DNA from 3 places in the Lacticaseibacillus parahuelsenbergensis genome. Region 1 is predicted to be linked to each of the others. Evidence: predicted binding sites of a transcription regulator. Region 1 holds the regulator's gene; each other region holds the start of a gene.
The links. Region 1 encodes HrcA, which represses chaperone genes, less so after heat shock. Its sites were predicted from a motif close to TTAGCACTCNNNNNNNNNGAGTGCTAA; they were not measured.
Positions count from the first base shown of each region.

Region 2: clpP (ATP-dependent Clp endopeptidase proteolytic subunit ClpP) is a predicted target of HrcA. The motif match lies at 2,286-2,312, and genes of this name have one in related genera.
Region 3: LACPH_RS03100 (Hsp20/alpha crystallin family protein) is a predicted target of HrcA. The motif match lies at 2,607-2,633, and genes of this name have one in related genera.

Region 1 covers NZ_CP132482.1:1,540,261-1,544,512, forward strand. The annotation lists gene dnaK (molecular chaperone DnaK) at 1-452, opposite strand, end outside; gene grpE (nucleotide exchange factor GrpE) at 483-1,076, opposite strand; gene hrcA (heat-inducible transcriptional repressor HrcA) at 1,143-2,189, opposite strand; gene hemW (radical SAM family heme chaperone HemW) at 2,348-3,493, opposite strand; gene ribF (riboflavin biosynthesis protein RibF) at 3,495-4,252, opposite strand, start outside.
Region 2 covers NZ_CP132482.1:915,770-920,021, forward strand. The annotation lists gene mgfK (gluconeogenesis morphogenetic factor MgfK) at 1-512, shown strand, start outside; gene whiA (DNA-binding protein WhiA) at 517-1,464, shown strand; gene LACPH_RS04430 (MarR family winged helix-turn-helix transcriptional regulator) at 1,765-2,220, shown strand; gene clpP (ATP-dependent Clp endopeptidase proteolytic subunit ClpP) at 2,338-2,928, shown strand; tRNA gene LACPH_RS04440 (tRNA-Arg) at 3,251-3,322, shown strand; gene LACPH_RS04445 (sugar-binding transcriptional regulator) at 3,881-4,252, shown strand, end outside.
Region 3 covers NZ_CP132482.1:656,974-661,225, forward strand. The annotation lists gene LACPH_RS03085 (AAA family ATPase) at 1-1,487, shown strand, start outside; gene LACPH_RS03090 (helix-turn-helix transcriptional regulator) at 1,612-1,941, shown strand; gene LACPH_RS03095 (hypothetical protein) at 2,100-2,243, shown strand; gene LACPH_RS03100 (Hsp20/alpha crystallin family protein) at 2,741-3,217, shown strand; gene mutY (A/G-specific adenine glycosylase) at 3,764-4,252, shown strand, end outside.

The DNA.
Region 1 (4,252 bases):
GCTGAGGCGGTTGGTTCGTTGATGATCCGCTGTACATTCAAACCGGCAATTTTACCGGCATCCTTGGTAGCCTGACGTTGGCTGTCATTGAAGTAAGCCGGCACGGTAATAACGGCATCCTTAACCGGTTCGCCCAGATAGTCTTCAGAAAATTTCTTGATGTATTGCAGAATCATCGCTGAAATTTCCTGAGGGGTGTATTCCTTGTCGCCAACCTTAACTTTGTAGTTGGCTTCGCCCATGTGGCGTTTGATCGAAACAATCGTATCCGGGTTGGTAATTGCCTGACGCTTGGCAACTTCACCGACTTGAATTTCACCATCTTTAAACGCAACAACAGACGGTGTGGTCCGATTGCCTTCAGGATTTGTAATGATCTTTGGCTGATTGCCTTCCAAAACCGCAACAGCTGAGTTGGTGGTTCCTAAGTCAATACCAATAACTTTACTCATATTGTTATACCTTCTTTATTTTCAGTTTAATTATTTAGCAACAACGACCATAGCAGGGCGTAAAACGCGATCTTTGAGATAATACCCTTTTTGCAGGACCTGCGCGACAGTATCAGCTGCGTGTTTGTCATCAGCCGCGACTGTTTGTACGGCCTGTTGGGTATTCGGGTCGAATTTTTCGCCGGTGCCATCAATAGCAGTGATGCCGTTTTCCTTCAAAGCACGCTCCAAATGGTCATAAACCATTTGGACACCCTTTTTTAGTGAAGCAGCACTATCATCTTTGGCCTCGGTTGCAAGCGCACGTTCAAGATTATCGACAACTGGCAAAATCGCCTTTGCTAACTTCTGGCCATCGTACTTCAGCAGCTTCTGTTGCTCTTTTTCGAACCGATGATTCATATTTTGAATCTCCGCGGCTGCCCGCAGATATTTATCTTCGAATTCATCACGTTCTTTCTTCAACTGCTCGCCATCATGTTGGCTGCTTTTTAGTTGGTCATTGAGATCAGCGATGCTTTCTTTCAGAATGTCTTCTTTAAGCGAAGATCCTGACGCTTCAGCAGGTTGTTTTGCCTGTTTGTCGGTATCTGCTGCGGTTTGCTTTGCTTTTTTTTCTGCCATGGTATCCTCCCTTTAAACCATATTTGCTGGCATTCATGGATCCACACAACAAATATTTTTTAATTTTTATTGATCAAAGTTGGCATAATAATCCGTCAACCGTTTTGCCAGCTCTTCACGGAAAACATCCAGCAGTCCGATCATTTTCGAATAAGGCATCTGTGTCGGGCCTAGCAAGGCGATCATCCCAGTGCCGTGGTCACCAACATCGTAGCTGGCGGTGATTAAACTGAGGTTGGCCAAATCAATTGGCTTAAGCTCTGGCCCCAAACGTACTTGAACCGGCGTTTGACGAATCGGTCCGCCAAGCAGTTCCGTCAGATCACCGTGATCAGCGTCAATCAATGACATAATCTTTTTCAGTTCATGGATATCGGAATCGCCTAGGTAATCCATCAGATTCAACCGCCCGCCAACGTAAAAGCGCTCGGACGCAGCTGATTTCAAAACGTTACCGAAGATATCCAAAAAGCCTTCAGGACTGGTTAGATACTGCATTAACATCGAAGGCACATCGGTTTTCAGCCGCTGTGCAACTTGAATTAATGGCAGTCCAACGAGTTGATCATTGACAATTCGAATCGCCTTTTCGAGCTCATCGGATGAGATGTTTTGCGATACGGTAAAGACCTGGTTTTCAATGTTACCGTTATTCGTGACCAAAATCGCCATGACTTGATGATTGCCTAATGGAACAAGGCGAAAACCTGTCAGCTTGATATTGGTTACTTCAGGTCCCAAGCTAATGGCCGTGTAACTCGTCAGATTGGACAAAATTTGCGCACTTTGCGCGACAATCTCATCCATCTTATTGTACCGCTGGCTAAATGCCTGCTTGATAGTCGCCAGTTCTTGATGCGAAACACGCACCGGTTCAACAAGGTGATCGAGATAATAACGATAGCCTTGCGTTGACGGTACGCGCCCGGAACTGCTGTGGGTCTTGGTGATCAAACCGGCATCTTCTAGCGACGCCATATCATTACGGATTGTGGCGGAACTGACATGAATGGGCAACTCGCGCATCAATCGCTTTGAACCAACCGGCTCTCCGCTTTCAGTAAACAGGCGGATGATTTCTTTTAAGACGAGCACTTGCCGTTTCGTCAACATTTTCTCACCTCACCTTTAGCACTCGTTTCGCACGAGTGCTAATACACTGAATAATATACCAAGCACCGTTAGCAAAGTCAAGGCGACATTGCTAAAATCTTCAGTGTTTTCGGTGTTTCTAGCCAGTGGCGGCCATTTTTTAAAGAAAAAAGAGCCGTTTAAATAAGCGGCTCGTCAAGCAAAAACTGTTGAAAGACTTCGTTGCCTAAAAACTTGCCCTTGTTAGTCAGCCGGATGAAGCCATTATCGCGCTGTAACAAGCCTTGGCTTTCCAACTCAGGTACGGTCTCGCCATAAACGGCATCAACGGTCAGATGATAGCGCTGATAGAAGCGTTTTTCACTTACGCCGCGCATGGTTCGCAAACCAAGAAACATTTCCTCTTCAATTTGTTCGGACACCGGAACCAAGTGATGGGCCAAAACCGGTAAACGATCGGTGTGAAGCGGCGTTAGGTACTGTTTGATCGGACCATAATTGTGATACCGATCGCGCCCAAGATAACCAAACGCACCAGCTCCAAAGCCAAAATATTTGTCATTTTGCCAGTAAAGCAGGTTGTGTTGGCATTGATAGCCATCCTTGGCAAAATTGCTGATTTCATATTGATGTCTGCCATGTGCTTCCATTAGATCAATGGCATCCTGATACATATCGGCTTCGACATCCTGCGTTGGCAAGCGCAATTTGCCTTGGCGCATCAAATTATAAAAGATGGTTTTCCGTTCAAGAATGAGTGAATACGTCGAATAATGAGGTAAATCCAAATCGAGTGCTTTTTGTAGACTATTTAAAAAGTCGTTCCGGCTTTGACCAGGTAATCGGAAAATCAAATCAATCGACAGATTATCAAAACCGACTTTTCTGGCATTGGCGATCGCAACATAAACGTCCTTAGCGCGATGAATCCGTCCGATCCGTTTGAGGACATCGTCGTTAAAAGACTGAACCCCGATTGAAAGTCGATTGACACCATAATCATGTAAAACCTGCAACTTATCGGTCGTCAGCAAATCATTGGGGTTCGCCTCAAACGTGAATTCACCAGAATCGAAGTGCAAGATGTCGCGAATGCCTTGGCAAAGTGTTGCTAACTGTTTGGACGTCAACGTTGTAGGCGTTCCACCACCGACATAGACCGTTTCGATTTTCTCATCAGGATGCTCAGCCATGACCATCCGCATTTCCTTAAGCAACATCGCAACATAGTCATCAACCGGCTGACCTTCAATGAAGACTTTATTGAAATCACAGTAGTAACAAATATGTTCGCAAAACGGAATATGAATATATGCGCCTGCCATTTTAACCCTTCCTCGCGAAATACTGACGGACCGCCGCTTCATCTTTCTTTAACTGGATAATCAAACCTTCTGCATTGGCAAATTTCACTTCACCGCGTAGATAGTGGTACCAACGAACCTGAACAGTTTTGCCATAAATCATACGGCTAAAATCCAGCAAATTAATCTCAAGCGTCACATCGCGATCACTGCCAAACGTAACATTACGGCCGATCGAAGCCATCCCCAGATACCAAGTACCATCCACGTTTACTGTCACGGCATAAATCCCGATACCAGGAAGCCGCTGCTGACCTAATGTTGCCAGATTAATGGTTGGAAAGCCAAGTTCTCGACCACGGGCTTCGCCATGCACCACTTTGCCAGTCGTTAAATAAGCGTACCCTAAAAGCTCGTTTGCCGTATCGATATCCCCTTGATCCAACGCATCACGAATCCGGGTCGAGCTGATTTTTGCACCATCTTCGGCCAACTTAGGTACGCTAACAACTTCAAACCTGCCATGCGCGTAGTCGGGCAGCAACGCCATATTGGCAATCGCGCGTTTACCGTAAGTATAGTCAAAACCGGCCACAACTGTATCGGCTTTCAGGCCCACCAAATATTGGTCAACAAACGCTTGCGGCGATAAGGCAGCAAATTCTGGTGTAAAGTGAACAAAATACAACAAATCCACGCCTAATTGCCGCATTAAATTAATCTTTTCGTCACGCGTTGACAGATACTGAATCGTTGTTTTACTAACGCCGCGATAGACAA
Region 2 (4,252 bases), 620 kb from region 1:
TCTCCGAAACCGATCCGGCTAATGGTGAACCTAAAGCTGTCCATGAAGTCATTGATGCCATTATGGATGCCGATGTGGTTGTGCTGGGGCCCGGCAGTCTGTTTACCAGCATCCTGCCGAACCTGATGATTGGCAATCTGGGTGACGCTGTGAAGAAAACGCAGGCTGAAGTCATCTATATCGTCAACATCATGACGCAGAAAGGCGAAACGCAAAACTTCACCGATGCCGACCATGTTCGGGTTTTGAATGAACAGATGGGCGAGGATTTTGTCGATACCGTTCTCGTCAATATCGAACCGGTCCCCGAGAATTATCTCGATCACCAAAAGTACAACGAAATTCTGACGCCGGTTAAGCATAATTATCAAGGTTTGCGGGATATGGGCTGTCGTGTGATTTCGGAAGATTTTTTGAAGTTGCGTGATCGCGGCGTTTTCCATGATGGCGACAAGGTGGCCAAGGAAATTTTGAATTTGGCTTTTCAAGTGAGCGCAAAAATCCGGAGGTGAGGGCATGGCAAGCTTTGCCAGTATGGTGAAAAAAGAACTGACCCAACTCGAGGTTCATCCTGAACATGCGAAGGCAGAGCTGTCGGCATTGATCCGGATGAACGGCAGCCTGACGTTAATGGCCCATCGGTTTGTGTTAAACATTCAGACTGAAAACCCGGCCATTGCCCGGCGAATTTATAGTTTGATTCGCCAGGTTTACCGGCATGAAGCCAACTTGGTCGTTCATCGCAAAATGAAACTCAAGAAAAATTATCAGTACATTGTCCGCCTGACGGAAGGTGTCAATGATATTCTGTCGGATTTGTCAATTTTGGATCCGACAACGATGGCGATTTCGACGACGGTCCCAGCAACGGTTTTGGAAGAACCACAACGGATGCGTTCGTACTTGCGCGGCGCTTTTTTAGCCGGCGGATCGGTGAATAATCCGGAAACATCGCGCTATCACCTGGAAATTTATTCATTATATGCCGATCACAATGCCGGCATTTTGAAAATGATGAATCATTTCAACCTGAATGCGCGTACCGTCGAACGCCGAAGCGGCTATATTGTTTATTTAAAAGAAGCCGAAAAAATCGCGGATTTCCTGCAGGTGATCGGGGCAACGAATGCGATGCTTAAGTTCGAAGATGTCCGGATTGTGCGCGATATGCGTAACTCGGTGAACCGCCTCGTTAATTGCGAAACGGCGAATATGAACAAAACCATTGATGCGGCCCAGAAACAAATTGAGAATATCAACTATCTTAAAGATCATGTGGGGTTGGATAATCTGCCAACCAAACTGCGCGAAATTGCCGTTTTGCGCTTAGCCCATCCGGATGTCTCGTTGCAGGAGTTGGGTGCCATGGTTCCGGGTGGGACAATTTCGAAGTCAGGCGTCAATCATCGGTTGCGCAAACTCAATCAGATTGCTGAGGGTTACCAGCAACCGGAAGATGCCTAGCAGCTATGATAATTGCAAGATAAGCAAAAAGTCATATTTATAAGATAATGCCTTTGTTTCCTCAAGATAATCGTGTACAATGTAACCGACATCAAGTTATTTGATGTAGGCGTTTGAACGACCCGGCTGCCACTTTTAGGACGCTAAAAACTGTCCGGCAGTGCGCTGGTTGACGAGTGCCACGACAAGAAACATGAGTCAGTTTACATTCGGATTTGCAGTGATGTTATTACCAGATGAAGTGGTAATTGTCACGTTCAGCGGGATACAATTGTTGCTTAGGTTTTAGGAGGAAGCACTATGGTCAAACCGATCACATTAAATGAACAACTTTGTTTTGCAATTTACAAGGCACAGAAACAATATAATCATTTCTATGCTCAGGCATTAGCGCCATTTAAGTTGACTTATCCGCAGTACATTACGTTGCTGTCGCTGTATGAACACGGCACGATGTCGGTTAAGCAGGTGGGCCAAACACTTGAGTTGGACAGCGGTACCTTGACACCGTTAATGAAGCGTCTGGAAAAAGACGGCTGGATCAGCCGCAAACGATCAACCGAAGATGAACGTCGCGTTGATGTTAGCTTGACGCAAAAGGCTTTGGACGCTCGCGACGAGATTTTTGAACATGTTGGCTCCTGCATGGAATTGATGAATTTGCCGCAAACTGAATATGATCGTATCAAGACTGAGGTAACGCGTGTCGATGAGCATCTGAGTGCTATCGCTGACGACGCCTACCCACAAGTCTGAACGATTTTTATAAGGTCAAAGATTGTGATTAAAATCTTTGACCTTATTTGACTTTAGCAGTATACTTAGCACTGTACTTTAAAGAGTGCTAAAAAACGATTTTCAGGAGGTTAGGACATGCTAGTACCTACCGTCGTTGAACAAACCAGTCGTGGCGAACGTGCTTACGACATTTACTCACGTCTATTAAAAGACCGGATCATCATGTTGTCCGGTGAAGTAAACGATCAAATGGCAAACTCTGTCATCGCCCAGTTACTTTTTCTTGATGCACAGGATTCTGAAAAGGATATTTACCTTTACATCAACAGTCCCGGTGGTGTGATCACCAGCGGCTTGGCGATGCTTGATACCATGAACTTCATCAAGTCCGATGTTCAGACTATTGCCATTGGGATGGCTGCATCCATGGCATCTGTCCTGTTAGCCGGTGGCACGAAAGGCAAGCGCTTTGCTTTGCCGAATTCGACCATTTTAATCCATCAGCCTTCAGGTGGTGCCCAAGGTCAGCAAACCGAAATCGAAATTGCGGCCGAAGAAATTTTGAAGACACGTAAAAAGATGAACCAGATCCTGGCCGATGCAACAGGTCAGACAGTTGAGCAAATCAAGAAGGATACTGAACGTGATCACTATATGAGCGCTCAGGAAGCCAAGGATTACGGCTTGATTGATGATATTCTGGTTAATAAGAATAATCAAAAATAAAGGTTTAAACGAATTGGCACACCGCTTTGGTTAGTGGTGTGCTTTTTTCGTGGGAGTGGAAGGACGGGTAGAAGGAATTTGAGGATAACCGCCGAGAATGAATCAGTATAGGCAGTGAAAAAATAAGGTTTGGGGGCAATCCGGTTCCGAAACGCGCTCACAGTCGCAGAAATCTACGTGTAAGGACCTCAAGCCTAAATGGCCAAAGACCAGCCATTTAGGCTTGAGGCCACTTACACTCCGATTTCTAAGCGCTCCTGCTCACGCTCTACAGAAAAGACTTGCAAATTGGCCCCTGATTGAGTAATATAATTAGGTACTTGCGCGGTTAGTGTAATGGATCGCACGTGAGATTCCGGTTCTCGAAATCCGGGTTCGACTCCCGGGCTGCGCAGAATTCCAGTCATATGGAAAATACCGAAAATAGAAAAGTCCGCTATGGCGGGCTTTTTGTTTGCCATAATGTGTTTGTAGGACGCCAATGTCGCTGATCAGCATAGCCTTTTTTAAGCTAAGAAAACGCCAAATGAAATCGCTCCCTCACCAAATGGCAGTTTCGCTTGAAAAATGCTCAAAACAGAACAAACAGTGATGAAAGAACCCATGACTGGCTGTGTGTAGGCTGTTGAAATAGACCGAAATACAGCACATGAAAATTTCATTAGAAGTAAGCCGAAACCCCTGATATCAAAAAGCCGCAGCGAGGTTGTCGAAACTGGTAAATGCCGAACATTTGAATCTTTATAGAAGCAGATGTTCAAACTTAGCCGGTTTTGTGATTACTTTGAGACGATTTAGGCAACAGACTTGCGATAAAGCGGAACCCCTGCTACAATTGGTTTTGTTGGTAAGGGAAAACAGCAAACGTTGGGTTCCTAATTTTTTTCAGCTTGCTGGGTCGGCAAACGACTCGGAGGGACGTGAAATGACCCATTAAAGAAGGACGTGCCTTATGCATACTGAACTTGCGTGGCTCAAAGCGATCGCGCCTGATCTGATGGGCGTCGTCACTAAACGCTATCAGGTCCTTCAATTTATTAACTGGATGGCACCAGTTGGTCGACGAACGTTAGCCGAACAGATGAAGATTTCAGAACGCGCGTTACGTACAGAAACAGATTTTTTGCGCGGACAAGGACTTTTAGAAAGTTCGAAATCTGGCATGGTGTTGACAGCGAAAGGGTTAGAAACTTTTCACGGCCTCGATCATTTGATGAATCAGTTGCTGGGAATCAAAGATGATGAAAAGCGACTGGCAACGCATCTTGGCATTGACCATTGTCTGGTTGTTTCCGGGGATGCGGATCAGAGTAGTCGGGTTCTT
Region 3 (4,252 bases), 880 kb from region 1:
GTCAGCAGGCTGCTGCAAAAGAAACAACTCTGCAGACGCAGCTTAAAAATCTTGAAGAGCAGCAGGCAGCGGCTAACAAAAAGGCTAGCGTCGCCAAGCATGACTTTGTGGACACACTGGCCCAGCAACCGAATTTCATGAGTTCTGAGGCTGACCATGACGATATTCTGGCTCAATTGGATGCGCTTGAGACTGAGACTGGCAAGATCGTGAAGGATCTGACTGCAGCTGAAGCGAAACAAACGACGCTTGAAGCAGCATTGAAGTCGTTGCAAACCGCTGTCACGAAGGATACGGACAAAGTTCAGGCTGCTCAAGAGGCGCTTAATACCGCCAAAATTGAGGCTGCTACAGCTACGAGTGCACTGGCGACGATGCAAGCGGCGCTGCCTGAGGGAACCAGTGATTTGGAAACCGTGACGGCACAATCGACGGAACTGACCCAAGCGGTTGACACGTATCAGAAAAACCGACAAGCCGCACAAGACAAAGTAAGCGACTTGGATCGCCAGCTAGCCGGACTCCATGCCGATGAGCGCCACGCCACGGAGCAAATTGCCAAACTGGAAAAAGACCATCAGGAAGCAGCGGCGGCCTTTTTACAAGCAGTAACAGAATATTTTGGCGCAGATGGGTCCAAACAATTTACTGCACTAAAAGAGCAATTGGATCAGTTGCCGATTTTGCAACAGCAGACTCAAGACTATAACAATGCGGTTTTGAAGCAAAAGACGTTATTGGAATCCAGCAATAAAACCATTGGCGATCAGCACGAGCCGGCGCTTGATCAACTTGAAGAGCAGGCCACTTTGACGGAGGCTGCAGCAACCAAAGCCCAGACTGCGTTGATTGAAGTGCAGCAGGCGCATGACACGGCCAAAAAGTTGTTGAAGCAGGCTGCGGACATTTTAGCAAAAAATAAAGCCGCGCTGGCTGCCTATGCTGACTTACAGACGTTGACAACAGTGATGAACGGCAATGGGCCGAAGAAGCTGAGTTTGGAACGGTATGTTCTGCAAGCCTATCTTCAACAAATTCTGGACGTCGCCAACACGCGGCTGCAGGTTCTATCAAATCAGCGCTATCAGTTTGTGCTGCACACCGATCTGGGTACGCAGAAAATTCATTCCGGTTTGGAAATCGATGTTTATGATGATCAGGTTGGCGAACAGCGCGCGGTTCAGACGCTGTCCGGGGGTGAAAGCTTCATCGCAGCCCTTAGTCTGGCGCTAGCATTAGGCGAGGTGATTCAACAGGAAAGTGGCGGCATTAACATTGATGCGTTGTTTGTTGATGAAGGATTCGGCAGTTTGGACACCAATAGCCTTGATGTGGCCATGAACGCCCTTGAATCATTGGAAGGCGAATCGCGGCTGATCGGCATTATTTCCCACGTCACGGAATTACGCGATAATATTCCCGATCAGCTCCAGGTACAACCGGCAGGCACTGGGCGCAGTCGGTTGAAAGTGTTGCATATGGCTTAGTTAAGGGATGTTGAGCGCGGTGCGACAAAGGTTTTACTTGATAGGAATATACCCGTATGGTAATGTTCAATGAAGCGATTGGTATTTTTGAAAACACTGAACATGCTCATTAACAGGGGGATTTATGTTTGAAGCAGACTTTAATGATTCAGTACCTATGAACATTGTGCCAACGACTTCGGCAGCTGATGCGCTGAAGGAACTGATGGCGTATCACAATATTACGCAGTCTGAGTTTGCAGGGCACATTGACGTTTCGCAAAAGCAGCTCTCATTTATTTTGAATCGGCATGCGTATATGAGCATCAATGTTGCGCGGAAAATTGAGCAAGCCACTGGTCTTAGTGCTAGATGGCTTTTACAGCTTGACTTTAATTACCGGTTGTCACAGGCTGAGACCGATGACCTTGCTCAGGTTAAACGGTTTGAGTGGGCGAAACCCCAAAAGAATTAAGCTTGAAAAACATATGCTAGAAGGGCAAAAATTCATTTGTTCTTCTCCTGAGTCGGTGATCAGATTAAAATTTGGTGTGTCAAGGTGCCATTTAAGTGGTATAACAGAAGTTGAAAGGGTCAAACCTTCTAACTCACACCAAAAAGAGGCGACATCACATGGCATCATTGAGCAAAGAACAGAAGAAAGCTTTGATCGCTAAGGTCGAAAAGGAGCGCCAAGAACATCCTGAAAAGAAGCCTAAGAAGTCAGGTTTCGAAACGATTGACGAAGAAGCAGAACGCCTTGAAAATGAAAACTAATTTTTAGCTAAGTCACGGATCCCAAATGAGAAATTGTTTGGGATCTTTTTTTGTGTGAGCGTGAGCCAGCGCGCTTAGAAGCTGGAGTATAAGTGGCCTTGAGCGTGATGACCCGGGCTTGGTCATTGCGACCAAGGTCCTTATACGCAGGCTTCTGTGCTGGCGAGCGCGTTATAGAACGTAACAGCCCAACCTATCTTTGCAGACAATAGAACAAATACCGATGCCGCTAAAATCACTTACGGCCACAACAAAGTATCCCGATGATATCTACTTCCAACAAAGGTATAGTTAAATACACAACCCGAAAACACAATAATGACGCCCCATAACAACCGCTAACCAAACTTTTTTCAAAAAACTTTAGCACTCGGCGTTCACAAGTGCTAATTTGTGGTATAACTATAGGTGGAGCGAGGGAGAAGGAACAAAGGCTCCGGAGCTAAGATCGTTCTCCTGAATCCCCAAAGTCTCTGATTGAAAGGAAGTTATCTGTTATGGCTAATGAAGTTATGAATCGTCGTAATAATGAGTTGATGAATGATGTTAATGATCCGTTCTTTGACAACTTGGCGCGTCGGTTCTTCGGCCCGGTATCTGACTGGATGGATTGGGCAACTCCTTCCATTGCCAGCACGGCCGTCAACGGATTGCTGACTGACGTTAAGGAGACCAAGGACGCTTACGAAGTTCATGTTGATGTTCCTGGGATCGACAAGAACAACATCAAGTTGAACTACCATGATGGCATTTTGAGCATCAATGTTCACAAGGATGACATCACAGATCACGCCGACAAGAACGGCAACGTCATGATGTCCGAACGCAGCTATGGCACGATGAGTCGGAGCTATCAACTGCCAAACGTTGATGACAGCAACATCAAGGCAAACTACAAAGATGGTGTTCTCAACATCACATGCCCAAAGTTGACTGAATCAAAGGAGTCTGGTCACAACATTGAAATTCAGTAATGGATTGAGTAGTGTTTGTCGTCAGGCGGCTCAAGACTCACGAACTGCATTGCAAGCATGATCAGAAGCGGCACCACTGTCGTTGATGGGCAAAACCCAGTAGTAAGCAAAACGAATCGATGAGAATTGCAGCAGTTGCAGTGATCATTGAACCGTAAAGGAAGTCATCCCCATGATACGTATGATCGTGAGGGTGACTTTTTTTTGAGCGCGAACAGGAGCGCTTAGAAATCGGAGTATAAGTGGCCTTGGGCGTGATGGCTGGTCTTTGGCCATTGCGACCAAGGTCCTTATACGCAGATTTCTGCGACTGTGAGCGCGTTATAGAAAGTGAAAGCCGGATTTTGACTTGCCCAAAATAGAATGGGATTCCAGCACTTGGGCTTTGGCCATTTAGACTTGAGGTCCTTACACGCAGGTTTCTGGGCTGGCGAACGCGTTATAGAACACGAAAGTCACCCATTCCATTGCCTCAAATAGAACAATCCCCATCAAGCCACCAAACAGTTTCCCAACGCCAAACTCCATGGTAAGCTAATCCCTATGATGACAAACAACAAATTAATGGATTGGCCGCCAGAAAAAGTAGCGGCGTTTCAACAGGCACTTTTAGATTGGTATGACGGACACGCGCGAACGCTGCCGTGGCGGCAAGATCATGACCCTTATCATGTGATGGTGAGCGAATTAATGCTTCAGCAGACGCAAGTGCAGAGGGTCATTCCGTATTACGAACGCTTTATGACACAGTTTCCAACTGTCGAGGCACTGGCCGCGGCGCCGGAAGCCACAGTTTTGAAGGCATGGGAAGGTTTAGGCTATTATTCACGGGCGCGGCGCCTGCAACAAGCGGCCAAGCAAATTGTGAATGATTATGGTGGAAAATGGCCACAGACGTCAGCTGAGTTACAGACGTTGGCAGGCATCGGTCCTTATACAGCCGGCGCGATTGCTTCCATTAGCTTCGGCGAAGTTGTGCCGGCCATTGATGGCAATGCGTTTCGGGTATTTGCCCGCTTGTTCAAAGTGGATGCC